DNA from 2 places in the Chromobacterium sp. CV08 genome. Region 2 is predicted to be linked to the other one. Evidence: riboswitches for the same ligand, from Rfam matches in the RefSeq annotation. Region 2 holds a riboswitch; the other holds the start of a gene.
The links. A riboswitch is a leader RNA that binds a small molecule or an ion and turns the genes downstream of it on or off. The one in region 2 is predicted to bind cobalamin.

Region 1 (14,832 bases), 1.7 Mb from region 2:
GGTGATCAGATGGACCATATCGCTCAGAACTTGTAGGTCACGGCGGCCTGGTAATTACGCCCGTTCGCCGGATACAGGGAATAGGCGGTCGGGCTGCTGTACCAGGTGCCGCCATAGCTCGCGTAATGCCGGTCAAACAGATTGTTGGCGCTCAGCGCCACCGTCACGTGCTTGCCGAAATCCTGGGTCAGCTTGGCGTCGACCACCGTATAGGCGGGCAGCTTGCTGCCGAAGCTGTTGCTCTGGTCATTGTCGAAGTACTGCTCCGACACGTATTGCGCCGACAACGCCAGTTTGCCGTCCTCGCGATAGCGCCAGCTGGCGGCGGCGTTGGCCATCAGCTTGGGCACCATCGGAATGGTCTTGCCAGCCAGTCCGGCGCCGGCGCGATAAGTCGCCTCGGTCCAGCTCAAATTGCCGTTCAGGGCCACCGTCGACGTCACGTTCAGCCCGCCTTCCAGCTCCACGCCCTGATGACGGGTGGCCGGCAGGTTGGCATTGGCGCCGTACAGGCCTGCGAACGGATTGTAGGCGATCTCGTTGCTCATATCGTTGCGGAACAAGGCCAGCTTGGCGTGCGCGCGCTCGCCCGCCCACTCCACGCCCACTTCCTTGTCATGCGACTGCTGCGGTTGCAGCGGCAATCCATTGGTATAGGTCACTTCGTCGGCATTGCCCAGACGGAAACTTTGACCTGCCCGGACATAGGCGCTCCAGCCGCCGCCGAAGGCCTGCTTCAGGCCCAGCGACCAGGCATGCAGACTGGTATCTATCGTCGACAGATTGGCGCCGCCGACGGTGGCGTTGACTTTGTCGTCCACCAATTGCTGGCGGCCGCCGGCCGACAGCGTGGCGCCCCGCCACAAGGCGAACTGGCCGTCGACGAAATAAGCGACGTGGCGTTGCGAGGTTTGTTCGTTGTTCAACGAGTTCAGCACGCTCATCGAACCGTCCAGCCAGTCGCCGCCGACACTCAACTTATGCTTGCCGATCGGCAGTTCGTAGCGCACGCTGGCCGTATTCTCATCCAGGCTGCGATGGTCCAGCGAGCAGCCGGAGCTGCCGACGAACTGGGTGCAGGAGTCGGCATCCTTGTGCCGGCGCGACAAATCGGCGTACAAGGTGCCCGCCCCCAGCTCCTGGCTCACGGAGACGCCGCCGCTGGTGGTATCGGTGGAGGCGTAGCTGTTGGGCGTCAACGTGCCGACCGGGTAGGTCGCCAGAGGATTGAGGCCGTTGACCGGGTCCATGATGATCGGTCCTGGCAGGCGCAGCCCCTGATTGGCGGTCTTGGCGAACAGCTTGATGTCGCCGCCGTCATGCTTGAAGGTCAGCGTGAAACCGGCGTTGTCGTTGCGCTCGGCATTGTTCTGCCGGTAATTGCCGGTCTTCATCGACTGAATGTAGCCATCCAGCGCGACAAACTGATTGGCCGCGTGCAGATTGGCGTCCAACTGACGCAAATCGTAGCTGCCGCCGATCAATGTGACGCTGCCGCTGGCGCCGCTGGCCGCGCCGGACTTGGTGATGATGTTGATCACGCCGCCGGTGGCCCCGCCGCCATAGGCGACGCCGCCGAGTCCGCGCACGACTTCGATGCGCTCTACGCTGGACAGCGCCACCGAGCCGAGATTCACCGCCGCCAGATCGTTGGTGTTCTGACGCACCCCGTCGACCAGAATCAAGGTGTTGCTGTTGCCGCTCATGCCGAAACCACGCAGATCGACCATGGCGCTGCTGGCCGAGCCGGAGCTGTTGAGCACATGCACGCCGGCATAGGCCGACAGCACGTCCTGCACCGTCGTCGCCGTGCTGTTGGCGATGTCGTCGGCGGTGATCACGCTGACATTGGCCGGCAGCGACGAGACTTTTTGCGGCACGCGGCTCGCCGTCACGATCACCGGGTCGCCGGCGAGTCGCGGCGCGTCGTCGGCATGGGCGGCGGCGCAGGCTGCGGCGATGGCCAGCGCGCAGGTTTGGGGCTTGAACATGAAACACACTCCAATGATTGGATTTCTCCCGCGGGCGGGCATCGTCGAAGTGCGAAGAGGATATGCATAAACGGGTCGCGGCGGCGCCGGATCGTCTGTCGGATCGCCTCCCCGCGATACTCCAGTGGTCCACCGGCTTCCGGCCGGGGCATGCAGGCCGGTCTCCGGGCTCGGCCTTGCCGGCGGCGCGCCTTCCCATCGTTGGACAGTGGCTGTTGCGCCGCCTGGGCGCATGCGCGCCAGGCCTTACCGTTGCGGGGGCAGCGCCGGCTTCTCACCGGCTTCCCGTTTCATCCTGGCGCGCTGGGAAGCGCGACTCGGACACCTGCTGATCTGCGGATTATAACCCGCCGGACTTTTGGCGGCACCGGCCAAGCAGTAATATGCTTAGAGTCCAGCCGGCGCCGCGCGCCGGTTTCCATTCATCTCCGGACCCTCGTCCCATCCCGCAGCAGGCCCAAACCATGAACAGCAGCAAGCCACTGGATCTTTCCGCCCGCAACGCCGCCCGCGCCCGCCAGGCCGTCCTGACCAAGCCGCCCGGCAGCCTGGGGCAGCTGGAGGAGCTGGCATGCCGCTTCGCCGCCTGGCAGGGCCGCGCCCAGCCGGAAGAGCTCCGCCCGGCCATCACCGTGTTCGCCGGCGACCACGGCGTCACCGCCGAAGGCGTGTCGGCGTTTCCGTCGGCGGTCACCACCGAGATGGTGCGCAATTTCGCGGCCGGCGGCGCCGCCATCTGCGTGCTGGCGCGCGCGCTGGACGCGCGGCTGGAGGTCGTCGACGTCGGCGTCGCCGGCGACGTCTCCGCGCTGCCCATCGTCCACGCCAAGGTGCGCGCCGGCAGCCAGAATCTGGCCCGCCAGGCGGCGATGAGCCCCGACGAGGCCGAGGCCGCGCTGGAAACCGGCCGCGCCGCCGCGCGCCGCGCGGTTGAGGCCGGGGCCAATCTGTTGATTGCCGGCGACATGGGCATAGGCAACACCACTGCGTCGGCGGCGCTGATCTGCCGCCTGAGCGGCGCGGCGCCGGAACAGGCGGTCGGCCGCGGCACCGGCGTCGACGACGCCGGCCTCGCCAACAAGCTGCGCGCGGTCAAGACCGCGCTGGCGCGGGTCGCCTGGGAAAACCTCAGCGGCCAGGACACGCTGGCCGAGCTGGGCGGCCTGGAAATCGCCGCAATGGCCGGCTTCTACCTGGAAGGCGCCCGCCTCGGCGTGCCGTCGCTGGTGGACGGCTTCATCGCCAGCGCCGCCGCGCTGTGCGCCCAGGCCATCGAGCCGTCGCTGCACGACTGGCTGCTGGCCAGCCACCGCTCGGCCGAGACCGGCCATGACCTGGCGCTGGCGGCGTTGCGGCTGCGGCCGCTGCTGGATCTGGGCATGCGGCTGGGCGAAGGCTCCGGCGCCGCCGTCTGCGTGCCGCTGCTGCGGCTGGCGGTGCAGTTGCACAACGGCATGGCGACCTTCGAAGAAGCCGGCATCAGCGGCAAGTCGGCATGAACCCCTATACCCTGACGCTGCTGCGGCACGGCGACATCGAACACGACGGTCGGCTGATCGGTCTGACCGACCTGCCGCTGACCGAACTGGGACACCAGCAGCTGGCCCGCAGCTGGCAGCGGATCAGCACGCTGGCGCCGGTCACCAGCATCGCCAGCTCGCCGCTGCAACGCTGCCGCGAGTTCGCGGTCAAGCAGGCGCTGTCCGGCTCGCTGACGCTGAAGGTGGACCCGCGTTTCGCCGAAATGGACTTCGGCCACTGGGACGGCCAGCCGCTGGCCGAACTCGAGCAGAGCCACCCCGGCTGGGGCGGCGAGCTGGCCGAGGGCCGGCTCAGCCCGCCCGGCGGCGAGAGCTTCGAACAGTTCCGCACCCGGGTGCTGGCTGGCCTGGCCGACTGGATGACCGAGGCGCGCGGCAGCCACCGGCTGCTGGTGACGCACGGCGGCGTGATCACGGTGCTGATGGCGGAACTGTTCGGCACCGAGTTCGCGGTGGCCAAGCTGATGACGGTGCAGCGCGGCGGCTTCGTCCAGCTGTCGATGCTGGAGGGCCATCCGCCCTATCTGCTGCGGCTGGAATCCTCATGCGCGGACTGATATTGGCGGTACAGTTCCTGACCCGGCTGCCTACCCCGCAGCTGGCCGACTTCCAGCCCGAATGGCTGGCGGCCAGCGCGCGCTGGTTTCCGGCCGTCGGCCTCATCGTCGGCGCGCTGCTGCTGGCGGCGCTGCGGCTGGGCGGCCTGGTCGATCCGTGGCTGGCGGCCCTGCTGGCGCTGCTGGTCTGGGTCGGCGTCACCGGAGGCCTGCACCTGGACGGCCTGGCCGACCTGGCCGACGCGCTGGGCGCGTCCCACCGCTCTCGAGAACGCTTCTTCGAGGTGCTGAAGGACCCGCACCTGGGCAGCTTCGGCGTGCTCTCGCTGATCCTGGCCGTCGCCTGCAAGCTGGTGCTGCTGATGCTGCTCGCGCGCCAGGGCGGTCCGGCCTGGGCCCTGCTGCTGGCGCCGGCCTGGGCTCGCGCCTTCGCGGTCGTCTGGTCGGCGACGCTGCCGGCGATCGCGCCGGGCAGCGGCGAGCGCTTCGCCTGGCGCCGCGACCGGACCGGCATCGCGCTGAACCTGGCCGCGCTGCTGGCGCTGTCCGCCTGGCTGGCTCCGGCGCTGCTGTTGGCGCCGCTGGCCGGCCTGGCCTGGTGGATTTTCTTGAAACGCCGCCTCGGCGGCATGACCGGCGACTGTCTCGGCGCCGGCGTCGAGCTGTGCGAGATCGCGATGCTGGGCCTGTTGTTGTGGCGGGCGCCGGCCTGGATTTTCTGAAGCGCGTCGATCGCCGAATGAAAGACGCCGCGCCCATGCAAGGGAGCGGCGTCTTTCCTTGGAGCCTGTTCAAGGTCTTTGAGCAGGCGAGATGGACGAATTGCAGGCTGGTATTGGGTAGCCGCTCGCAATGGCGGAAATCGCGGCGTCAAGGCACAAGCTACCCATTGCGCGCTCGCCTCGCAGACCAGCGGCCTCGCCACCAGCGCCAGCGCAGCCTGACGTCGTACCAGGCCGGCCTGAGGCCCAGCAGAAACAGCAGCAGCGCCAAGGGCAGCGTGAAGCCGAAGCCCAGGTGCTTGAAGCCCAGCGCGCCCACCACGCCGCCGACGAAGAAGGCCAGCAGGATCAGCGCGTAGACGCGGAATTTCTTGCCGTTGGCGCGCACCGCCGCCACCCGGGAATGGCGCTCGCGGTTGTAGTAGCTCATCTTGGCCAGCTCGATGCCGAGATCGGTGGCGATGCCGGTCATGTGCGTGCTGCGCAACAGGCCGCCGGACAGCTTGGTGACGATGGTGTTGTGCATGCCCATGATGAAGCACAGCAACATCACCGTCGGCGGCGTGAACAGGCCCTTGTGCAAGGACAAGCCGGCCCCCAGCAGGCCGAACACCAGCAGCAGCAGCGCCTCCTCCATCATCGACACGCCGTAGCCGCCGCGCAGCCGCTGCCGCCGCGCCCACAGGATCAGCCAGGTGCTGTGCATCGCGCCGCCGACGAAACAGCACAGCATCACCAGCAGCGACAGCGCCAGTCCGATCTCGCCGGCGATCCAGGCATCGGCCATGCCGGAAACCACGCCGGACACGTGCGAGGTGTAGCGGTGCACCGCCAGGAAGCCGCCGGCGTTGATCGCGCCGGCGATGAAGGCCATCGCCCAGCCCAGCTGGCGCAATACCCTGTCGTTGAAGCGGCCGCGGTCCAGCAGCCGGGTGATATGGGAGTGTCGGGTCATCGGAAGCCTGGCAAGCAAAACGGCGACCTGTCGTCGCCGTTGTCGATACTGCGCTGCGACATGCCCGCTTGGCAAGCCGCCGGATCAAGCTTCGCCGCCGCGCTCAGCAACCCTTCAGCGCGATGCCCGGCGTCAGCCGCTTCTGCAGCGCCTTCAGATGCTCGGCCTGCGCCGCGTCCAGGTCCTTGAAGGTCAGCGTGGTCGTCTTGGCCGGCTGATCCTTGGACTTGACCACCGCCTTGTCGTAGCCGGCCGCCTTCAGCCGCGCCACCAGCGTCTTGGCGGCGTCCTCCTTGCCGAACAGGCCCAGCGACAGATTGCCCTTGAACTCGTCGTTGCTGACGATGTAGTTGTCGAAGCCCTTGTCCTTCAATTCGGCAGACAAGGTCTTGGTCTCGGCCTGGGTGGCCAACGGCGGATAGTAGACCCACAGGCGGCCGGACCCCTTGCTCTCCTGCTTGCTGTCCTCCGAAATCTGGGCCGTCTTCAGCTTCAGCGCCGGCACTCCGCCCTTGACCCTCGCCAGCAGGCTGTCGTTCAAGCCGCCCCAGCGGTAACAGGCCAGCTTGGCCGGCTCGGCTGCTGCCGGCTTGTCCTGCGGCGCCGGCTTGGCCTTGGCGGACGGCTTCGACGCCTCGGCCTTGGCCGCCGGCTTGGCCGGAAGCTGGGCCTTGGGGGCGCTGGCGACGATCTTCGCCGCCGGCGCGGAAGCGGCCGGCTTGGCGGCGGGCGCGCTGGCCTGCGCCTTAGGCGCGGACGCCTGCGGCGCCGACGCGTCAGGCGTCCAGCTGGCCGGCAGCAGCTTCACCTGCCCCGGACTGACTTCCTGGGCGTGCACGTCCAGCGGCGGTCGCTGCTTCAGCGAGCCGTACATCGCCACCACCAGATTCAGCACGATCACCAGCGCCACAAACCACTTCATCACGCGTTCGCCACCTTCAGTAGACCCATCAGGACCAGATTATCCACGATCTGCAACGGCGCCGCGAGCCAAGGCGCGATGCGGGCGGCGTCGCCGCCGGTCAGGATCACCGTGGCCGGCGCCCGGCCGGTACGGTCGGCCAGGCGCCGCCGCTGCCCTTCTATCGCCCCGGTCAGCGCCGCCATCGCGCCGCTGGCCAGCGCGTCCTGCGTGCCCTGCGGGAAATCGGCGATGGCGCCGGCCTGCCGGTCCAGATTGGCGGTGCCCTGCGCCAGGCTTTGCAGCATCAGGCCGTGGCCGGGCAGGATCAAACCGCCCAGATAGTCGCCTTCGGCGGTCAGCGTCTCCACCGTCAGCGCGGTGCCGGCGCAGGCGACGATGACGTCGTCGCGGCAGATCTCGCGCGCGGCCAGCACCGCCAGCCAGCGGTCGGCGCCTTGCTCGGCGGTGTTGCGATAATGGTTACACACGTCGCCGAAACGGCTCTCGGCATAGACCCGGTGCAAGGGGCACGGCGCGGCCGCGGTCAGGGCGTCGACCACTTCGCGCCTCGCCACCGACGACAACCAGGCGCCCTCGAGCGGCAACTCGCGCCAGACCTCGGCCAGACCGGCCAGCTCGTGATGTTCGGCGGCGCCGCGCGACACGCAGTCGGCGCCCTGGTATACCGCCCATTTGACCCGGCTGTTGCCGGCGTCTATCAGCAATTTCATTCGCGCGTCCTGCATCCAGCAGAAAACGGTCGATGCCGGAAAAAGATCATGAATAGGCTCTCAGGCTGACTTCGCCGACATGAAAGGTACGCATGCCGGCCGCCGTCTCCACCTGCAGCGCGCCGTTATCGGCCACGCCGCAGGCGACGCCGTCCACCGGCTCTCCATGCGAGAAACTGAGCCGCACCGGCGAGCGGCGATGAGCGGCCAGCTGCCACCATTCGTCGCGCAGCGGCGTGAAGCCGTCGCGGTCGAACGCCGCCAGCGCCGGCTCCAGCTCGTTCAACAACGCCGCCAGCACCCGGTTGCGGTCCGGCGCGACGCCGGCCTGTTCCAGCGTGGCCACCGGCTGGTCGACGTCGCCCGGATCGGTGACGTTGAGGCCTATGCCTATCACCACCGTCGCCGGACCCAGCGCGTCGCCGGACAGCTCGATCAGGATGCCGGCCAATTTGCGCCGATCCAGCAGCACATCGTTCGGCCACTTCAGCTCCACCGGCGCACCCAGGCCGCGCAAGGCGCGCGCCAGCGCCACGCCGACCGCCAGCGACAGGCCGGCCAGCTCGGCCACGCCGCGCTCGAAGCGCCACAGCAGCGAGAAGGTCAGGCCCGATCCCAGCCGAGCCTGCCAGCGACGGCCCAGCCGGCCCCGGCCGGCGGTCTGCTGCTCGCAGGCCAGCACCAGGCCGTGCAGGCCGCCGTTGCCGGCGCGCGCCATCAGCTGGCTGTTGGTGGAGTCGGTGCGTTCGGCCACCGCCAGCGTGAAAGTCTCGGCCGCCTCGGTAGACAAGCCGGCGCGGACCGCGGCGACGTCGAGCCAGCCGTATGGGCGCGCCAGCCGGTAGCCCTGGCCGCGCACGCTGAACACCTCGAGCCCGAACTCCGCCTCGATCGCGTGCACCGCCTGCCACACCAGCGTGCGCGAACAGCCCAATGCCCTGGCGATGTCCTCTCCGGAATGGAAGCGGCCGTCGGACAGGTGGTGCAGCACCGCGAACGCGTGCTCGCTCACACCTTGCTCTCGGCCGCGCGGATCTTCTGCAGCGTCTTGGTCGTCGAAGTGTCGAACAGGAACGGAATCGAATGCACCTGACCGCCGCGCGCCAGCGTTTCCGCGCTGCCGACGATCTTGTCCACGGTCCAGTCCCCGCCCTTGACCAGCACATCGGGCTGGATCTGCGCGATCAGCTCGGCCGGCGTGTCGGCGTCGAACCAGGTGACCAGGCTGACGCACTCCAGCGCCGCCAGCACAGCCGCGCGGTTCATTTCATTATTGATCGGCCGGTCGTCGCCCTTGCCCTGGCGCTTGACCGACGCGTCGGTATTGAGGCCCAGCACCAGGCTGGCGCCGAGTGCGCGCGCCTGGGCCAGATAGGTGACGTGGCCGCGGTGCAGGATGTCGAAACAGCCATTGGTGAACACCAGAGGCCGCGGCAGGGCCGCCAGGCGCTCGGCCAGCCGCTCGGGCGGGCAAATCTTGTCTTCAAACGACGGCGACGGATAGGTCATGCTTTTCCTTGCGCAGAAACCGGCGCGAACCGCGGCAGCGATGGCGGCCGCGCGGCGCGATCAAACGGGATGAGTCGCGAAGCATACCACCGTCACCGGCGCCTGCCCAAGCCCGGCAGCTCACGGACAGCTGAGCGCCGCGCCGGCCAAGGTATAGCCGGTGCTGGCGGCCGCCTGGGCATAGCCGGTGGTCTGCAGATTGAACGACAGCGCATAATTGGCGCCGCGATTGTCGCAGATGCGGAAATCTCCGGTCTGCGCGGCGGCGACATACGGCGGCCGCGGATTGAAGCTGATGCTGGCTATCGTGCCGCTGGCGCTGCCGGTGGCCAGACTGCCTATCGTCGGCGCGCCGGTGTACGACAACGGCTGCTGCGCCAGCACCGTCGACGACGATCCCTGCGTCTCGATGATGATCCAGCCGGCGCTCCAGCTGTTGCCGCAACTGCCGCCGGATGCCGAGCTGTACGGACAGACGGTGACCACGCTGTCGTCGTTGACCGCGGTGCCGCGCGCCTGGCCCAGCGCGCTGATCATATTGTCGCGGACGGCGTTCAGCCTCTCGTTCTGGACAAAGGTCTGCCAGGCCGGCAGGCCGACGGTGAGCATGAGGGCCAGCACCACGATGGTGACCATCATCTCGATCAGCGTAAACCCCCCGGCCGGCCGTCTCATTCGCATCGCCCTCAGTGCGGCCAGCAGGTATTGCTGGTATCGGCGCCCTGCGCGTTGGCGGAGGTCTTGGCGCCGCTATTGCTGACGTTGAAGCTGCTGCAGGTGGTATCGTTGGCCTGCAGGCCTGTCGTCACCGGCGTCGCGGTCAGCACATAGCCGCTGGCGGTGGTCGCCGAGCCTATCTGCACCTGGTAGTAGCCGTTGGGCGAGGTCGTCGTCACGGAGCAGGCCGAATTGTTGTAGGCGAAGTACTGCGCGTAGCACTGCTCCATCTGCGCCTGCGCCGCCGTCAGCGCCTGCCAGGCGTCGCTGCGGCGCGATCGCTGCACATAGTTGGAATACACCGGATAGGCGATCGACGCCAGGATGGCGACTATCGCCAGCGTGATCATCAACTCCACCAGGCTCATGCCCCGCATGTCGATTCCCTCCTTGTTTGACGCCTACTGTATCTGCCACCAGCCGCTCCAGGAATAGAATTGTTGCGACGGACTGCTGCTGGTGCAGCTAAGCTGGCCGTTGGCGCAATTGCCGTTGCTCGAATTATTGCCGCCGCCGACCAGGATGCTGGCGCTGTAGCCGCCCTGGTTGGAGGTGACGAAGGCCGGCGTCGACGCGAAAAAGCTGCCCAGCTGCACGCCGGACACCGGCAACTGGTTGTACACATCCCGGCTGTTGACGATGCCGTCGCCGTTGGCGTCGAGGAAGGGCTGCGACGGCGGCGCGCCCGAGACGTAGCTGGACGACATCAGGAAGGACGTCCCCCCCGATGTGCACGGCGTCGACGATGGCGTGAATGTCGTGTACACCACATTGCCGGCGAACAGCTGCGGATCGGTCAGCACCCGCGCGCCGCTGCCGGCGAAACCCAGCGTGTAATACCAGCCGTACAGCGTCGGGCAGGTGCTGCCGACGACGCAGCTGAGCGGCGGATTCGGACTCTGCCAGTTATAGGTGGTGGAAGTGACCGTGGTCGACGAGAAGCCCGACTGCGACGTCGTCACCGCGGTCTCGGTCTGCGCCAGCAGATTGGACGGCGTCAGGCCGCTGACGACCATATTGTCGTAAACGCCGTAAAAGGCCTGGGTGTTGGTATTGGTCAGATCGGACTGCGTCAGCAGCTGGCCTGTGCCGAAGAACACCATCATCCCCTTCTGCTTCGGGAAGTTCGGGTTCAGCGTCACCGCCGGGGCCGAGGTGATCGGCTGGCGGTTGCCGCTGCTGTCGGTGGCAGAGAACAGCAGCCGCGCCGACCAGTTGGCCGGATTGGCGTTGCTGATGTTGATCACCCACATATTGCCCTGCAGATCGCCGGCGTAGACGGTGTCGACGGCCGCGCTGGCATTGCCGCTGCTATTGATCGCCACCACGCCGGACAGGCCCTGCGGCGCGCTGCTGCTGCAGGCGCTGGCCACCACGCCGCACAAGTCGATCTTGGCCAGCGTGGCGCCGGTCTGCGGGTTCACCGCGTAGAAGATCGCGTGATTGAGGCTGCTGGCGTAGCCGTTGCCGAAGAAGACCGCGAAGCCGGGCGAGGCGTTGATGCGGGCGATGGTCGGCCGGCCGTAGCTGTAGCCCATGCCGCTGTCGCTGAATTCCCACAGCACGGAATTGGCCACCGCGCTTTCGGTGGTCAGGCTGGACGGTGTGGTGACGTCCAGTCCGTAAACGGTCTGGCCGCCGCCGCCGAGTCCGCCGGTGACGATGGTGTGCCAGCTATTGTCGCTGAACATCACATCGCCGGCCTGCGGCGTGCCGTCGACGAAATACATGTGGTTGTTGTTGTAGGTCGTCGCGGTCAATTGATACAGATTGGCGAAGACGCCGTTGGGCACGAAGGCGAACAGCTCGTTGCCGTTGTTGGCGTTGAACGCGTGCAGCATGCCGTCGTTGGCGCCGGTGTACAGGATGGGCGTGCGGCTGGCGTTGTTGTTGATGAAGGTCTGGTAACTGCTGTCCACATACGGTCCGTTGGGCTTGGCGACGTAGACCGGCGAGCTGTCTATGATGTCGCCGAGCAGATGGCTGCGGTTGCGGAACCCGCCGCCGTTCTGCACCTCCTGCGATTTGTCGCCGCGCAGATAATTCAGCCGCAGGCTGCCCTTCAGGTCGGTCGGCTGCAACTGGCCCTGCTGCACGCTGTTGATGCCGCTGGCCGTCACCGAGGCCGGCCATTCGAACGGCACGCCCTTCTTGTTGACGCCATCCCAGGTGGCGATCAGCCTGCTGTTCTGCCAGGCGCTGTTGCTGGAGAAGGCGTCCACCTGGGTCTGGGCCTGCCACAAGGCGCTGGTACCGACGTTAAGCGAACCGCTGGAGCCCAGCGAATAGGCCGACAGATTGCCGGTCCAGTCGCTGTAAGGCGTGTCGCTGGGATTGAAGCTGGCCAGGAAGGCCCGCGAGCCGGTGCTGAGCGTGGCGCTGTTCAGCGCCACCGAGGCCTGGTCGTAGCTGCCCTTCTGGATCTGCACCAGGATGGCGCTGAGCGCGGTGCTGAATGCGGCCGCGTCCACCGCCGGATAATAGCTGCCGGTGCCGCCGGCCACCGCCATCGCCGTCAGCGCCTGGGCGGCGGTCGGATTCTCCGCCGGCGCCACCCCGGCGCCCAGGCCGATCACATAGGTCTTGATACCGCTGCTGGACAGCGTCTGGATCTGCGTGATCGTATCCAGCAAGGCCTGGCTGTTCGTGCCGCTGGTCTTCAAGGAGCCATCGGCGTTGAAGCTGGCGGTGACGCCGTAGCCGGCGGCGGCCGCGGAGCCGACCGGCGGCCACAGATTGCCACTCTTGTCCTGCGTCGGCAGACCGTCGGTGACCAGCACCACGTATTTCTGCGACGTGCAGCCGCTGCTGGACGAACTGCTGGTGAACGAGGTCTGCGCCGTCTTCAGCAGCGCATAGATCGGCGACTGTCCGGCCGCCGACTTGATCTCCGTCGTGCTGGCGGAATTGGTTTCCGGCAACAGGTAAGGCGAGAAGGTATTGTAAGCGGTGGTGATCGTCGCGCTGGACGGCGCCGAGCCGAGGCTGGTCATCGCCACATTGGTCCTGGCCGCGCTGTACGATTGTGATCCGCTGTAGCCCCAGCCGCGCTGCACATACATCACCCCCGGCGAGTACGGCACATAGCCGGCATTGGTCGGCGAGGTCGCCCAGTAGCCGAACAAGCTGCCCGGCGCCACCGCGCTGTACGACACGCTGACCGAGCCGTTCTTGTAATTGTTCAGCGTATAGTAGGTGTACGGGTTCGACGGGCTGACGATGCCGTAGGTCAGGAATATCGGCGACTGGCTGGAGGTGCTGTACAGCACGTCGTTGATGCTGGCGTCGTCACTGGTGGCCGCCACCGTCATGTACGGCGCCTGGCTCATCGTGATGCCGCTGATCCCCATGCCCAGCGCCATCGCCGCGCAGTTGGTCTTGATCGTCGAAAACAAGGTGCCCAGCGACAGATAGTTGTAGCAGGGGTTGATCACGCTGTCGACGTAGCTGTTGGCGAACGGCGCGGCGGTGAAACCGAAGCCGAGCGACGGCGACATGTAGTAGACCCAGGTGGTATTCAGCGTGGTATTGCTGATCTGATAGGACAGCAAGGCGAAATCGGTGGTCGCCAGATAGGTGTTCAGAATGGACAGAATCCCCGCCTTGGCGACGTTCAGACGGGACGGACTGTTGTCGCCCAGCCTGCCAAGGGACACGGTGGACGTGTACGGCTGCGAGCTGCCGGCCGCGCCGCCGCTGATCGGCGGCGTGAAGCTGGACGGCACCGGGTAGTTGATCGGCGACGAAGATCCGGTCAGTCCCGATACCGCGCCGGAGCCGGTCATCAAGGCGCCGCCGCGACCGGTGTAGGTGGTGGAGAAGCCATTGCTGCAATTGGCATTGCTGTTGCCGGTGCCGTTGCAATAGGTGATGGTGCTGCCGTCCATGGACTGGGAATTGGTCACCGCGATCACCACCTGCGGCCGCGCCGGCGTGGTGATGGTCAGCGGCACCTGCGAAATCGCCAGCGTGGCGGTGGAGCCGGCGCCGCGCACCCAGAAGGCCGCCAATGCCAGGCCGGCCAGCAGCGCAATGCCACCGACGATGCGCATCAAGCTTGTCTGCTTCACCATATCCGCCTCACTGCGTGAAAATCGCCTGCACCACCACCGGGTTGGCACCGGTGGAAGTCACGACCCGGGCCGTCACGCGATAATTGTTGCCGCCGGCCACCTGGCCGTAGATGCCGCGATTGCCGCAGCTGGCGCCGGCGCGGCAGGCGGCCGGCATGCTCTCCACCACATAGCTGCTGGTGATGCTGGAGCTGGGCGGCGTGCCGGTGTAGCCGGGAATCGATTTGGTGGTATCGGTCCAGAACGACGAAGTGTTCAGATTCTGCTGCCAGATCGGCAGGCTGCTGGCATTGAACTGGTAGTAGCCGTTGCTGCCGGACGTGGTATAGGTCTGGTTGGCGAACGTGCCCTGCAGCATCGCCGAATACGCCTGCCGCAGCGTGCCCTCCGCCAGTAGGAGATTGTTCTGGTACTGCACATTATTGCTGGCCAGATGCAGCTGGGTCAGCGACTGCGTGCTGCCGGCAAGGCCCAGTATCATCACGACCAGCATGAAGATCAGCGCGACGATCAACACGATGCCGCGTTGCGGCGCGCGGCGCGACCTGGACGAGAGCTTCGGTTTCATAAGCCGGCATTCCTCAATGAGACGGTCATCGTATAGACATGCCGCAAGCGGGCGTCGCACGGCACATTGACGGTGGCGCCCAGCACGGTCCACGTCGTCTGGTTGACGCAGCCGCTGCGTCCGCTCGGCGTGGTCGGCGCCGAGCCTTTCGGCCCTTCCAGCAGCACCCCCAGACGCAGGCTGTTGACCTGAGTCCAGTTGCTCACCTGGTTGGCCGTCAGATACTGGGTGGTGACGCCCGGCGTACTGCCTATGCCGTACCACACCTGCAAGGCGTCGACGCCGGGCACGATGGGCGTCGTCTGCCAGCTGGCGGTCGTGCCGTCGTAGACCGCCTGGTACAGCGCGCTTTGCGTACCCGAGGCCTGGCCGACGAAATAGGCGGTCTGCGACAACGGCGACGCCACCGAGCCGACCGGATAATCGCTGTCCAGCGCCTGGGAAAGATTGATCACGTTGCCGCCGCTGGCGGTGCTTACGCTGCTGACCTTCATGATCGACGAATGGCCGCAGTTCGATACCGTCAACAGATTGTTCGCCGCCACGCCGGACGCCGACTGCGTC
Region 2 (14,832 bases):
CGGCGTCGAATATTTCTGAACAGCCCGGCGCCTTCCCGTCCATTGCGGACCGTCAAACCGGGACCGGCGCGCCATTGCCGCGCGCGCAGATCCGGTGTATCACTCCATCATGTCCATTGCGCCGGAAAGACCCATGCCAGATGACCACCAGCTTGCCGCCGATCTCGCCGCCGCCGCCGGCGAACTGCTGAACGGCCTGCGCCGCGGCCAGGCCGCCGGCGACAAGGCGCTGGGCGCGCTGGCCGACGCCCGCTCCGACGCGCTGATCGCCGATCTGCTGCGCGCGGCGCGGCCGGACGACGGCCTGCTGTCGGAGGAGTCGGCGCCCGATCCGGCGCGGCTGGACAAACGCCGGGTCTGGATCATAGACCCGCTGGACGGCACGCGCGAATACAGCGAGCGCGATCGCGACCGCAGCGACTGGGCGGTGCACGTGGCGCTGGCGGTGGACGGCCTGCCGGCCGCCTGCGCCGTCGCGCTGCCGGCGCGCGGCGAGCTGTTCGCCACTCCCGCGCCGACGCTGGCGCCCGCTCCGGCCGGCCCGCTGAAGATACTGGTCAGCCGCAGCCGGCCGCCGGCGCTGGCCGAGCGCGTCGCCGCCCGGCTGGACGCCGAGCTGATCCCCATGGGTTCGGCCGGCGCCAAGGCGATGGCGGTGCTGCGCGGCGAGGCCCACGCCTATCTGCACGCCGGCGGCATGAACGAATGGGACATCTGCGCGCCGGCCGGCGTCGCGCTGGCGGCCGGCCTCCACGCGTCGCGGATAGACGGCTCGCCCTGCGTGTTCAACCAGGCGGACGTCAGGATGCCCGACCTGCTGATCTGCCGGCCGGAACTGGCGCAAACGCTGCTGGCGGCGATAGCGGTGGAACAGGCATTCGGCTAAACCCGCCGCCCGGACTCGGAAGAAGGCAGCCAGCGCCGGATAGGCTCCAGATCCAGGTGCCTCTCCAGCATGTCCGCCAGTTTGTCGATATTGGCCTCGCGCAGCGCCGGGTAGTCCAGCGCCTCCGGTTCCCGCAGCCCGGCCCAGCGCAGGATGGCCTGGCAGGCGGCCGGCTCGTCGAACACGCCGTGCAGATAAGTGGCGAATATCTGGTCGTCTTCCGAGCGCGCGCCGTCGTCAGAACCGTCGTCGAAGCGCACCGCCGGCCGCTCCAATGCCGGCCCGGAGCTGACGCCCATGTGGATTTCGTAGCCGGCGGCCTCGGCGTCGTCCAGCGTCAGCCGGCCGCGCATCCGCGTCAGCCGCTTCTCCGGCGCCAGCGTGGTTTCCATGTCCAGCCAACCCAGGCCGTCGCCGCTGCCCGGCTCGCCCTCCAGCCCGTCCGGATCGTGCAGCTTGCGCCCAAGCATCTGCAGGCCGCCGCAGATGCCCAGCACCTTGCCGCCGTAGCGCAGATGGCGGCGTATCGCCTCTTCCCAACCCTGCTCCCGCAGCCAGGCCAGGTCCGCCAGCACGCTCTTGCTGCCGGGCAGCACGATCAGGTCGGCCGGCGGGATGGGCTGGCCGGCGCGGACCAGCGTGAAATCCACCTGCGGGTGCAGGCGCAGCGGATCGAAATCGGTGTGGTTGCTGACGCGCGGCGCGGCCGGCGCGACCACGCGCAGCTTGTCGCCGCCGCCCGACGCGCCGCCGGGCTTGTCCAGGCCCATGCTGTCCTCGGCCTCCAGATGCAGGTCGTACAGATAGGGCAGCACGCCCAGCACCGGCTTGCCGGTATGGTTCTCCAGCCAGTCGACGCCGGTCTTGAGCAGTCCCGGATCGCCGCGGAAGCGGTTGATCACCAGGCCGACGACGCGCGCGCGCTCGGATTCGGACAGCAGGGCCAGCGTGCCGGCCAAGTGGGCGAACACGCCGCCTCGCTCGATGTCGGCCACCAGGATCACCGGGCAGTCCACCGCCTCGGCGAAGCCCATATTGGCGATGTCGCCGTCGCGCAGATTGATCTCGGCCGGGCTGCCGGCGCCCTCGGCGACAATGCATTGATACTGTTCCGCCAGCCTGGCGTGCGACGCCAGCACCGCCTTCATCGCGATAGGCTTGTAGCCGTGGTAGCCGCGCGCCTCCATGTTTCCGATCGCGCGGCCCTGGATGATCACCTGCGAGCCGGTGTGGCTGTTGGGCTTCAGCAGCACCGGGTTCATGTCGGTATGCGGTTCGACGCCGCAGGCCTGCGCCTGCACCGCCTGCGAGCGGCCTATCTCGCCGCCGTCGGCCGTCACCGCGCTGTTCAGCGCCATGTTCTGCGGCTTGAACGGCGCCACGCGGACGCCGCGCCGGGCCAACAGCCGGCACAGGCCGGTGGCCAGCGCGCTCTTGCCGGCGTCGGACGTGGCGCCCTGGATCATGATGGTCTTGGCGGTCATGGCGATCTCCCTGCGCATAGCTGGCTGACAACGCTTAGAATGGCGGCTTCATTCATTCCGGCCGCCCGGCGCGCAATCGGCTTGCGCATTGGATAATCCCGAGCGGCGGCCGGCCATTATATAGGGCCCCGCGTTGAATTCCGCACTGTTTCTGCCGATCTCGCTGCTGCTGGACCGCCTGCTGGGCGAACCGCGGCGCTGGCACCCGCTGGTCGGCTTCGGCCGCCTGGTCAAGACCGTCGAGCGGCTGGCCTACCCGGCCGCGCCCGGCGCGGAGCCGGCCTGGCGCATGCGGTTGCGCGGCGCGGCCGCGATCGCGCTGCTATTGGCGCCCTTCACGCTGGCCGCCTGGGCGCTGACGAGGCTGCCGCTGCTGGAAACCGTCGTCCCCGTCGCGCTGCTCTACCTGGCCGTCGGCGCGCAGAGCCTGGCCCAACACGCAGACGTCGTGAGAAAGGCGCTGGCCGACGGCGACCTTGCCCTCGCCCGCGAGCGCGTCGGCTGGATCGTCAGCCGCGACACCAGCGCGCTCGACGAGGCCGGCGTGGCCCGCGCGACCATCGAATCGGTGCTGGAGAACGGCTGCGACGCCGTCTTCGCCGCGCTGTTCTGGTTCCTGGTCCTCGGCGCGCCCGGCGCGGTGCTGTACCGGCTGGCCAACACGCTGGACGCGATGTGGGGCTACAAGAACGAGCGCTACCTGCATTTCGGCTGGGCCGCCGCCCGCTTCGACGACGTCTTGAACTACGTCCCGGCGCGGCTGACCGCCGTCACCTATCTGCTGCTGGGCAAGGCCGCCGACGGCTGGCGCTGCTGGCGGACCCAGGCACCGACCTGGTACAGCCCCAACGCCGGCCCGGTGATGGCCGCCGGCGCCGGCGCGCTGGGCGTGTCGCTGGGCGGCGGCGCGCGCTATCACGGCCAGTGGAAGGAACGTCCGCCGCTCGGCTGCGGTCCCAGCCCCACACACGAGGACATAGGCCGCGCGGTGCGGCTGGTCAACCGCGGCATGTGGCTGTGGGCCGGCCTGTCGCTGACGGCGGCCATCTTGATCGGAGCGATTCATGCTTGAACACGGAGGCGGCCTGCTGCGGGCCGCGGCGGAATACGGCATCCCGGCCGGCGACTGGCTGGACCTGTCCACCGGGGTCAATCCCAACGGCTGGCCGGTACCACCGCTGTCGGCGGACAGCTGGCTGCGGCTGCCGCAGAACGACGACGGGCTGGAGTCGGCCGCCGCCGACTACTACGGCAGCGACAAGCTGCTGGCCGTGGCCGGCTCGCAGCCGGCTATCCAGCTGTTGCCGCGGCTGCGCGCGCCGTGCCGCGTCGGCATGCTGGCGCTGTGCTACGCCGAACACCCGCATCATTGGAAAAAACGCGGACACCAGCTGTTCAGGCTGTCGCCGGAAGAACTGGCCGCCGGCATAGACCAGCTGGACGTGGTGTTGCTGTGCAACCCCAACAACCCCACCGGCGACCGCTTCGATGCGGCCTTGCTGGAAAACTGGCGGCAGAGGCTGGCCGCGCGCGGCGGCTGGCTGGTGGTGGATGAGGCGTTTCTGGACGCCGCGCCGCAAGACAGCATGCTGCCGCACGCCGGCAAGCCGGGACTGATCGTGCTGCGCTCGGTCGGCAAATTCTTCGGCCTGGCCGGCGCGCGCGCCGGCTTCGTGTTCGGCTGGCCGGAACTGCTGCGGGCGCTGGCCGAGGAACTGGGCCCGTGGACGGTGGCCGGCCCGGCGCGCGAGGCGGTGAAGCTGGCGCTGCGCGATGCCCCATGGCAACAGGCGATGAAAACCAAGCTGCAGCGGGATAGCTCCAGGCTGCAACGCTGCCTGGAGCGGCACGGCCTGCCGCCCGCCGGTGGCTGCGAGCTGTTTCAGTGGGTGCCGGACGAAAACAGCCTGGCCGCGCACCGCTACCTGGCCGGCCGCGGCATCCTGACCCGCCATTTCGAAGCCATCCCCAGCCTGCGCTTCGGCCTGCCCAAGGCAGACGCCGACTGGGTCCGGCTGGAACAGGCGCTAGTCGATTGGCGGCGGCACGCCGCCGGCTGAGCGGGCCCGCCGTCCAGCGACGACGGGAGACAAATCACAACGCGGTGTCTTGAAGGATGCGCTCGGCGCGGCCGTTCCATTCCTTCTGGAAGCGGCGCAACAGCAGCTCCGCCGGGGTCAGGCCCGTGGTCGCCGCCATTTCGGCGCTGCGCAGGTGTATCGTCTCGTCCCGCCCATGCTCGTCAAGCAGCTTGCGACGGCGCAAGGCCCCATGCGCCAGCTCGAGTATCGCGCGCGCGGCGTCGAGCACCGTGCCCTTGCCGAACGGCGCGCGCAGGCCTTCGGCGGGAACGCGGCGGCGCGCCTCCTCGATCTCTTCGTGCGACAGCGTCCTGACCAGATCCCAGCAGGCGTCGAGGGCCGCGCTGTCGTAGAGCAGCCCGACCCACAGCGCCGGCAGCGCGCACAGATGGTCCGGACCGCCGGCATCGGCGCCGCGCATTTCGAGGTAGCGCTTCAGACGCACTTCGGGAAACAGCGTGCTGAGGTGGTCCGTCCAGTCCGACAGGCGCGGCAGCTCGCCCGGCAACTGGGGCAGACGGCCCTGCATGAAGTCGCGGAACGACTCGCCGGCGACATCGATATACTTTCCGTCCCGGTAGACGAAGTACATCGGCACGTCGAGGGCATAGTCGGCGTAGCGTTCGTAACCCATGCCGGACTCGAAGACGAAGGACGGCACGCCGCAGCGGGCCGAGTCGGTGTCCAGCCAGGTATGGCAGCGGTTCGACAGCAGCCCGCTGGGCGCATTCTCCCGGAACGGCGAGTTGGCGAAGAGCGCGGAGACCACAGGCTGCAGGGCCATGGCCACCCGCATCTTCTTCACCATGTCGGCCTCGGTGGCGAAATCCAGGTTTACCTGGACCGTGGCGGTGCGATACATCATGTCCAGCCCCCGCGTGCCGACCCGCTGCATGTATTCGCGCATGATGGCGTAACGCGCCTTGGGCATCGAGGCCACCTCGTCCAAGCGCCAGGTCGGCGCGAAGCCCAGGCCCGAGAAGCGTATGCCCAGCCCCTCGGCCACGGCGCGCACTTCATCCAGATGCGCCGTCAGCTCGGTCCGGGTCTCGTGCAGGCTCCGCATCGGCGCGCCCGACAGTTCGAACTGCCCGCCAGGCTCCAGCGACACCATCGCCAGAGAACCGGGCTTGCTCAGCGCGATGATCCTGCCGTTCTCGTTTATCGGCGTCCAGCCGAAACGCTGGGCCATCAACTCCATCAAGCGGCCTATGCCCTCCGGGCCTTCGTAGGGCACGCTGCTCAGATCATCGCAGCGGAACGGAAACTTCTCGTGCTCGGTGCCGATGAGCCAACGCTCGCGGGGCTTTTCGCCGGCGGCGAACCACTCGATCAGTTCGCGCTTGCTGGAAATGGGCAGCCCCAAGGGCTCGTTTGTTTTTGTCGACATATACAGCCCCTTATCCGGGAACGGTAAGAAAAAGTCCGGCGGCAAGCGCCGAGAATCCGACTCGATCGAACAAATAATTCCACATAATTATGATGAAATAATTACATATGCTATTGTAATATTAGTGGAATGTAAAGTCCTGGAAAAGATTCTTCGCCCCCCGGACACAAGACTCCGTTCGGTCGCCGGCATGCCGATGCCGATACGCGCTCCTTTTCCAGCGCTCCCCGCGCCGCCTTCGCGCACTGGCCGATGCCGCGGCCAGCCGCTTATCCACGCCCGACCGCTGTGGCGCGCGGTTCACAGCATCGGCGTTGTCACGTATCATCGGTTCCGATCATGACGGTGCCCGAATATAGAGGGTGAAACGGGAACGCGGTGCGATACCGCGGCTGCCCCCGCAACTGTAAGCGCAGAGTCTGCGCCTGACGCCACTGGCCCTCCAACGAGGCCGGGAAGGCGGCGCCGGACGACGACGCGCGAGCCAGGAGACCGGCCGTCATACGTGTCGACGCAAGCAGAAGCCGGGCGGGGTGTACCGGGGGATACGCACATGCGCCGCCCATGGAAAACCGGCGGACTGTGCCCTCGCTTGCGCGACGAGTATCGTCTCCGAGGGCACCATGCATCCATACACCGCGCCGAGCGCCGGCCGCCGTCTGGCGCGCCACGCGCCCATCCTGTCAGGGCTGATCCTGGCCAACCTCCTGGCCTGGGCCTGGGCTTTCGCCGCCTTCGCCGACCACCCGGCCCAACTCGCCACCGCCCTGCTCGCCTATCTGTTCGGCCTGCGCCACGCGGTGGACGCCGACCACATCGCCGCGATAGACAACACCGTGCGCAAGCTGATGCAGGAAGGCCGCCGGCCGGCGGCGGTGGGCCTGTTCTTTTCGCTGGGCCACTCGGCGGTGGTCGTCATCGCCGTCGCCGTCATCGTGTTCGCCGCCAGCGCGCTGCAAAGCCGCGTCACCGGCTTCAAGGAGATAGGCGGCGTCATCGGCACCGGCGTGTCGGCCTTCTTCCTGCTGACGCTGGCCCTGATCAATCTGTCGTCGCTGCGCGCCGTCTGGGCCGCCTTTCGCCGCGCCCGCGCCGGCGAGCCCATCTGCGACGAGCAGCTGGACCTGCTGCTGAACAACCGCGGCCTGATCGCCCGCCTGCTCAAACCGTTGTTCAAGATGGTGGGCAAGAGCTGGCACATGCTGCCGATAGGCTTTTTGTTCGGCCTGGGCTTCGACACCGCCACCGAGATCGGCCTGTTCGCCATCGCCACCTCGCAGAGCGCCCACGGCGTCGCACTGTGGCACATCATGGTCTTCCCGGTGCTGTTCGCCGCCGGCATGGCGCTGGTCGACACGCTGGACAGCATGATGATGGTGGAGGTCTACGGCTGGGCCTTCGTCAATCCGGTGCGCAAGCTCTGGTACAACCTGACCATCACCTTCGTCTCCGTCGTCGTCGCCGTCGGCATAGGCGGGCTGGAAGGCCTGGGCCTGCTGGCCGACAAGCTGCAGCTGAGCGGCGCGTTCTGGGACTGGATTTCGGCGCTGAACGACGATCTGGCCCACTTCGGCTACTTCGTCGTCGCCGTCTTCCTGCTCACCTGGCTCGCCTCCGCCGGCATCTACAAATGGAAGCGCTTCGACCAACTGACGCCGGAGGCGCGATGAGAACCCACGACAAACACGTGCTGATGTGCACCGGCCCGCGCTGCACGCCGGACGGCCAGGGCGCCGAGGCGATGTTCCTGCACCTGGGCCGCACGATAGACGGCTGCGAAGGCCTGCGCGCCAAGCGCACCCGCAGCCACTGCTTCGCCGTATGCAAGGAGGGCCCGGTGATGGTGGTCTACCCGGACGGCGTCTGGTACCGCAAGGTGAATGAAACCGATATCGAGCGCATCGTCTGCCAGCACCTGAAGGGCGGCGTCCCGGTCGAGGAACTGGTGTTCCATAAAACCGGCATCGGCGACATCGAAACGGAGGCTCAACGATGAACGCCGAAATCGCGCTGCTGAGCCACGCCGGCACCGACCTCGCCGCGCTGTCGCGCGCGCGCTGGCCGGAAGACTTCCCCGCCGTCGCCGGCATTTCGCTGCAAGGCATAGCCGACGAGGCCGCGATGCGGGCGCTGCTGGACGGCCAGCTGGCCGACGCCCGCGCCATCGTGCTGCGCGTGCTGGGCCGCGCCGACGCGATACCGGGACTGGAGCTATTGCTGGCCCACGCCCGCCGCGTGCAATGCGCCGTCATCGTGGTCAGCGGCACCGGCGAGCCGGACCCGGAACTGCAAGCGCTGTGCAGCGCGCCGGTATCGCTGCAGCAGGACGTCCACGCCTATCTGCAGGCCGGCGGCAGCGCCAACCTGGGCGAGATGATGCGCTGCCTGGCCGACCGGCTGCTGCTGACCGGCTTCGGCTACCAGAGCCCGCAGCCGCTGCCCGAGCACGGCATCTACCACCCGGAGCTGGCCGCGCCGTGTTCGCTGGACGACTGGCTTGAAATCCGCAATCCGGACTGGCCTAGCGTGGGCCTGTGCTTCTATCGCGCCCACTGGCTGTCCGGCAACACCCGCTTCATCGACCTGCTGGTGGACTGCCTGGCCGAGCGCGGCGTCAACGCGCTGCCGGTGTTCACCTCGTCCTTGCGGACCGTAGACCAAGGCGGCCTGCCGGCGGCGCTGGCGCTGCTGGCCGATCCGCGCGCCAAGGTGTCCTTGCTGATCAACACCACCTCGTTCGCGATGGGCGACATCAACCACGACGGCCCGACCCAGCCCGGCTGGGCGGTGGAGGCGTCGGACCGGCTGGACCTGCCGGTGCTGCAGGCGATCACCAGCAGCATGACGCGCGAGCAGTGGGAAGCGTCCGACCGCGGCTTCAACCCGCTGGACACCGCGATGAACGTGGCGCTGCCGGAGTTCGACGGCCGCATCATAGGCGTGCCGCTGAGCTTCAAGCAGCCGGCGGAAGCGGGACAAGCCGAGCAATACGCGCCGCTGCCGGACCGCGCCCGCCGCCTGGCCGGCATCGCCGCCCGGCTGGCGCGGCTGCGTCATCTGCCCAATGCCGACAAGCGCATCGCCTTCATCTTCACCAACTCCAACAGCAAGGCTTCTCAAATCGGCAACGCGGTGGGCCTGGACTCGCCGGCGTCGCTGTACGCGATGCTGCGCGGCATGCAAGGCCGCGGCTACCGGATGGACGAGCTGCCGCCGGACAGCGACGCGCTGATGCACGAGCTGATAGACCGCGGCGCCTACGATCAGGACTACCTGAGCGCCGAGCAGATGCGAAACGCCGCCGCCCGCGTGCCGGCCCAGCGTTATCAAGCCTGGTTCGACGAGCTGCCCGACGCGCTGCGCGACAAGATGCTGCAACGCTGGGGCGAGCCGCCCGGCGGCGCCTACGTCGACGGCGACGAACTGGTGTTCTCCGGCCTGGACTACGGCAATGTCTTCGTCGCGCTGCAGCCGCCGCGCGGCTACGGCATGGACCCGGACGCCATCTACCACACGCCGGACCTGCCGCCGACCCACCACTACTACGCGCTGTACCGCTGGCTGCGCGACGACTGGCGGGCCGACGCCATCGTCCACGTCGGCAAGCACGGCACGCTGGAGTGGCTGCCGGGCAAGGGCGTGGGCCTGTCGCAGCACTGCTTCCCGGACGCGCTCTTGGGCGACATGCCGCTGTTTTACCCCTTCATCGTCAACGATCCGGGCGAGGGCTCGCAGGCCAAGCGCCGCGGCCACGCGGTGATCATCGACCACCTGACGCCGGCGATGACCACCGCCGACAGCTACGGCCCGCTGGCGCAGCTGACCCAGCTGGTGGACGAGTACTACCAGGTGGAGCTGTTGGACCCGAACAAGCTGCCGCTGCTGCAGCAGCAGATCTGGGACCTGATCAAGGAGGCCAAGCTCGACACCGACCTGGCGGCGATGCTGAAGCACGACCATGACCACGGCCATGAACACGAGCATCACCACGATCACGACCATGGCCACGATCATCCGCATGGCGGCCATCAGCACGCGCCCGCCGCCGTGCACGGCAAATACCGGCCGCAAGCGGCCAAACCGGCGGCCGCGATGAAGCCGGCGACGGCCGCGGCGGCGAAATACCGCCCGGCCAAGGCCGCGCACGGCCACGACCATGGACACCATCACCACCACGATCATGGCGACCATGGCCATCACCACGGCCACCATGACCACCATCATCACGGCCACAGCCACGATCACCACGACCATGACCACGACTGGGACGACACGCTGAACGCAGACGGCGTGCCGCTGAGCCTGGCCAAGATGGACGGCGTCGACGTCGCCCACCTGATCGAAGACATAGACGGCTATCTGTGCGAGCTGGGCGCGGCGCAGATCCGCGACGGCCTGCACGTGCTGGGCAGCGCGCCGCAGGGCGAGGCGCTGGTCGACATGCTGCTGGCGCTGACCCGGCTGCCCAACCTCGGCATCCCCGGCCTGCCGGCCAGCGTCGCCGCGGCCTGCGGCGGCGATTGGCCGGCGTGGCAGCAGGACCAGGGCAAGCGCCTTTCCGAGACGCCCGCCGCCTTGCAGGCCTTGGCCGGCCAGCCGCTGGTCACCCGCGCCGACGCGCACGACGCGGTGCTGAGGCTGGCGCGCGCGCTGATCGCCGAGCTGTCCGCGCGCGGCTACGACGCCGCCGCGGTGTCGGCCGCCGTCGCCGCCGTCCTGCCCGGCGTCGAGCCGTGCGCAGAGCTGGAGCAGGTGCTGAGCTTCGTCTGCGACCCGCTGTGCTCGAAGCTCGCCCGCACCGCCGAGGAGATAGACAATCTGCTGCGCGGCCTGGAAGGCGGCTACGTGCCGGCCGGCCCCAGCGGCGCGCCGACGCGCGGCATGGCCCACATCCTGCCCACCGGCCGCAATTTCTACTCGGTGGACCCGCGCAGCCTGCCCTCGCAAGCCGCCTGGCGCATAGGCGACGGCCTGGCGCGCGAGATGCTGGCCCGCCACCTGAAGGAAACCGGCCAGTATCCGGAATCGGTCGCCATCAGCGTCTGGGGCACCAGCGCGATGCGCACCCACGGCGACGACATCGCCGAAATCCTGTCGCTGCTCGGCGTCAAGCCGCGCTGGCAGCAGGAAAGCCGCCGCGTGCAGGGCCTGGAAGTGATCCCCTTGGCCGAGTTGGGCCGGCCGCGCATCGACGTCACCGTGCGCATCAGCGGCTTCTTCCGCGACGCCTTCCCCCACCTGATTTCGCTGGTCGACGAGGCGGTGCACACCGTCGCGCGGCTGGACGAGCCGGTCGAGCAGAACTTCCTGCGCAAGCACTATCTGGCCGACCTGAAAAACGAACTATTGAGTGGCCTGCCCGACGCCGACGCGCAGTCGCTGTACCGCGTGTTCGGCGCCAAGCCGGGCAGCTACGGCGCCGGCATCCTGCCGCTGATCAACGAGCAGAACTGGCGGAACGACGCCGACTTCGCCACCGCCTACGTCAACTGGGGCGGCTACGCCTACGGCCGCGAGGCCAACGGCGCCGACGCGCGCGACGCCTTGCGCCATCGGCTGGCCGGCGTCGAGGTGGCGCTGCACAACCAGGACAACCGCGAACACGATATCTTCGACAGCGACGACTACCTGCAATACCACGGCGGCATGATCGCGACGATACGCAGCCTCAGCGGCCGCCAGCCGCGCGCCTTCTTCGGCGACAGCCACAATCCGGAGGCGCCGGCGGTACGCGGGCTGAAGGAGGAAGTGCTGCGGGTGTTCCGCTCACGGGTGGCCAACCCGAAGTGGATCTCCGGCATACAGAAGCACGGCTACAAGGGCGCGCTGGAGCTGACCGCCACCGTCGACTACCTGTTCGGCTACGACGCCACCGCCCAGGTGGTGGACGACTGGGTGTACGAGCAGCTGGCGCAAAGCTACGCGCTGGATCCGTCTATGCAGCAGTTCTTCGCCGACAGCAACCCGTGGGCGCTGAACGCCATCACCGACCGCCTGCTGGAAGCCGCTCAGCGCCAGCTGTGGGCGGAGCCGGACCCGGACACCCTGGCCGCGCTCAAGCAGCTGCACCTCGATAGCGAAGCGCTGCTGGAAGCGCGCGGAGAGAACAAAGCATGAGTCCGATCTACCCGTTCGCCGCCATCGTCGGCCAAGAGCAACTGAAACAGGCGCTGCTGATCTGCGCGGTGGACCCCACCGTCGGCGGCGTGCTGGTGCGCGGCGACAAGGGCAGCGCCAAGAGCACCGCCGCGCGCGGCCTGGCCGCCGTGCTGCCGCCTATCCGCCGCGCCGCCGGCTGCGGCTACAACTGCGAGCCGGATCATCCGCTGCCGCTATGCCCGGTATGCTCCGGCGGCGCGCGCGAGCTGCATGACGGCCCGGTGCCCTTCATCAACCTGCCACTGGGCGCCACCGAAGACCGGGTGCTGGGCAGCCTGGACTTCGAAAAGGCGCTGCAGGGCGGCAAGCAGGCGTTCAAGCCCGGCCTGTTGGCCGGAGCCCACCGCGGCATGCTGTATATCGACGAAGTGAACCTGCTGGCCGACCACCTGGTGGACGTGCTGCTGGACGCCGCCGCGATGGGCGTCAACACCGTCGAGCGCGAGGGGCTGGCGGTCAGCCACCCGGCGCGGGTGACGCTGCTCGGCACGATGAACCAGGAAGAAGGCGATCTGCGGCCGCAGCTCTTGGACCGCTTCGGCCTGATGGTGGACGTGGCCGCGCCGCGCGAGCCTCTTCTGCGCGCCGAGGTGGTGCGCCGCCGCCTGGCCTTCGAGGCCGACCCGGCAGGCTTCGCCGCACAGTGGCAGGTCGACAGCGAGGCGCTGCGCGAAAACATCGCCGCCGCGCGCGCGCTGCTGCCGCAGACCCGGCTCAGCGATAGCCTGTTCCACTTCGTCAGCGAGCTGTGCTGCGAATTCGACGTCAGCAGCCTGCGCGCCGACATCGTGCTGAACAAGGCCGCGCGCGCGCTGGCCGCGCTGGACGGCCGCATTGACGCCAGCGCCGAAGACATCCGCGACGCCGCCCGGCTGGTGCTGCCGCACCGCCGCCGCCGCAAGCCGTTCGAGCAGAGCGGGCTGGACCAGGACAAGCTGGAGCGGATGACGCAGCAGGCGTCCACGCCGCCTCCTCCGCCGCAGGACCAGGGCGAGGCCACGCAGCCGCCGCCGGACGCCGACGGCGAGCAGGAGCCGAAGCCTACCGGCCATGGTTCGGAACAGATCTTCGCCGCCGCGCCGGCCGGCGACATCGCCCGCATCCGCGTCCAGGCGCCCTCCCTCAACGACGCGGCCGGCCGCCGCAGCGACGGCGCCAGCCGCCAGCGCGGACATTACGTGCGCGCCGAGGCCAATCCGCAGCCGGCCCAGCTGGCGGTGGACGCCACGCTGCGCCACGCGATCTTGCGCGATCCGGACCACTTCGCCGTCACCCGCGCCGACCTGCACGACAAGGTCCGCGTCGCCAAGCAGGGCAACCTGATTCTGCTGGTCGTCGACGCATCCGGATCGATGGCCGCGCGCCAGCGGATGGAGCAGGTCAAGGGCACGGTGCTGAGCCTCTTGGAAGACGCCTACCGCCGCCGCGACCAGGTGGCGCTGATCGCCTTCCGCGGCCAGCAGGCCGAACTGCTGCTGCCGCCGTGCAACCGCGTCGAACAGGCCGAAGCCGCGCTGCGCGAGCTGCCCACCGGCGGCCGCACGCCGCTGGCGCACGCGCTGGCACTGGCCGCCGACACGCTGTCCCGCCAACTCGGCGGCCCGGCCCCGCTCTTGGTCATCCTCAGCGACGGCCGCGCCAATGTGGCGCTGGACGGCGACGGCGACCCGTGGCGGCAGGCGCTGGACCTGGCCGGCCAACTGGCCGGCGCGCCGGCGCTGGTGCTGGACACCGAGCAGGACTTCGTCCGCCTGGGCCGCGCCCGCGAGCTGGCCGAGGCGCTGGGCGCGGAATACCTGGCTTGCGACGCCCTGACCGGCGAGCAGCTGACATTGACGATACAACAAAGACTGGGCCGCTGAGATGACGGGCAAGGTTTACCTGATAGGCGCCGGCCCCGGCGACCTGGACATGCTGACGCTGAAGGCCGCGCGCTGCCTGAAGCTGGCCGACGTGGCGCTGGTGGACGATCTGGTGCATCCGGACATTCGCACGATGCTGCGGCCGGACGCCGAAATCGTGCCGGTGGGCAAGCGCGGCGGCTGCCCGTCTACACCGCAGGCCGCGATCGAGCAGCGGATGATAGACGAAGCCCGCGCCGGCAAGACGGTGGCGCGCCTCAAGGGCGGCGATCCCTTCGTCTTCGGCCGCGGCGGCGAGGAAATGCTGACGCTGCGCGCCGCCGGCGTCGAGGTGGAAATCGTCAACGGCCTCAGCGCCGGCCTGGCGGTGCCGGCCACGCTGGGCATCCCGCTGACCCATCGCCATTTCGTCCACGGCGTGACCTTCGTCTCCGGCCACCCGCACCAGGACGGCGACGAGCCCAACTGGCAGGCGCTGGCGCAAAGCGGCATGACGCTGGTGATCTATATGGGCGTCAAGCGGCTGCCGCTGATCCGCGCCGAGCTGCTGCGCCACGGCCTCGCAGCCGACACCCCGGCGGCGGCGATAGAAAACGGCACGCTGCCGCAGCAGCGCCAGGTGCTGAGCACGCTGGACGCGCTGGAACAAGACATGGGCGCGGCCGGCATCCACAGCCCGGCGCTGATCGTCATCGGAACTACGGTGGCGCTGGCGTCCTGTAGCCCGTCCGCCGCCAACGAAACAAGGAAAGAATACGCATGATCATCTGCATAGGCGCCGGCCCCGGCGACATCGGCTACCTGCCGCAGCGCTCGGCCCAACTGATACGCGAGGCCGACGTGGTGGCCGGCTTCAACGCGGTAGTGGACGTGGTCCGCCCGCTGATCCCGGACAGCGCCGAAGTGATACAGATGGGCTACCGTGACCAGGTGGCCCAGCTGGACATCGTCGCCGAGCGCCACCACGCCG

Region 1: it holds a riboswitch for cobalamin, as region 2 does, so the genes downstream of both, WNM05_RS02385 (TonB-dependent receptor) here and WNM05_RS16890 (HoxN/HupN/NixA family nickel/cobalt transporter) in region 2, are expected to answer to the same signal.

Annotation. Positions count from the first base shown of each region.
Region 1 is NZ_CP150453.1:483,381-498,212, reverse strand. It holds gene cobU (bifunctional adenosylcobinamide kinase/adenosylcobinamide-phosphate guanylyltransferase) at 1-18, opposite strand, end outside; gene WNM05_RS02385 (TonB-dependent receptor) at 24-1,991, opposite strand; cobalamin riboswitch at 2,129-2,335, opposite strand; gene cobT (nicotinate-nucleotide--dimethylbenzimidazole phosphoribosyltransferase) at 2,456-3,490, shown strand; gene WNM05_RS02375 (histidine phosphatase family protein) at 3,487-4,089, shown strand; gene cobS (adenosylcobinamide-GDP ribazoletransferase) at 4,077-4,811, shown strand; gene WNM05_RS02365 (YoaK family protein) at 4,972-5,766, opposite strand; gene WNM05_RS02360 (SPOR domain-containing protein) at 5,870-6,688, opposite strand; gene WNM05_RS02355 (type III pantothenate kinase) at 6,688-7,401, opposite strand; gene WNM05_RS02350 (biotin--[acetyl-CoA-carboxylase] ligase) at 7,448-8,413, opposite strand; gene rfaE2 (D-glycero-beta-D-manno-heptose 1-phosphate adenylyltransferase) at 8,410-8,910, opposite strand; gene WNM05_RS02340 (GspH/FimT family pseudopilin) at 9,031-9,585, opposite strand; gene WNM05_RS02335 (type IV pilin protein) at 9,597-10,004, opposite strand; gene WNM05_RS02330 (pilus assembly protein) at 10,029-13,679, opposite strand; gene WNM05_RS02325 (pilus assembly PilX family protein) at 13,708-14,268, opposite strand; gene WNM05_RS02320 (PilW family protein) at 14,265-14,832, opposite strand, start outside.
Region 2 is NZ_CP150453.1:3,686,673-3,701,504, forward strand. It holds gene WNM05_RS16860 (EAL domain-containing response regulator) at 1-19, shown strand, start outside; gene WNM05_RS16865 (3'(2'),5'-bisphosphate nucleotidase CysQ) at 134-886, shown strand; gene WNM05_RS16870 (cobyric acid synthase) at 883-2,370, opposite strand; gene cbiB (adenosylcobinamide-phosphate synthase CbiB) at 2,504-3,442, shown strand; gene cobD (threonine-phosphate decarboxylase CobD) at 3,435-4,430, shown strand; gene WNM05_RS16885 (glutamate--cysteine ligase) at 4,465-5,841, opposite strand; cobalamin riboswitch at 6,168-6,356, shown strand; gene WNM05_RS16890 (HoxN/HupN/NixA family nickel/cobalt transporter) at 6,465-7,511, shown strand; gene WNM05_RS16895 ((2Fe-2S) ferredoxin domain-containing protein) at 7,508-7,837, shown strand; gene WNM05_RS16900 (cobaltochelatase subunit CobN) at 7,834-11,958, shown strand; gene WNM05_RS16905 (putative cobaltochelatase) at 11,955-13,862, shown strand; gene cobA (uroporphyrinogen-III C-methyltransferase) at 13,864-14,625, shown strand; gene WNM05_RS16915 (cobalt-precorrin-7 (C(5))-methyltransferase) at 14,622-14,832, shown strand, end outside.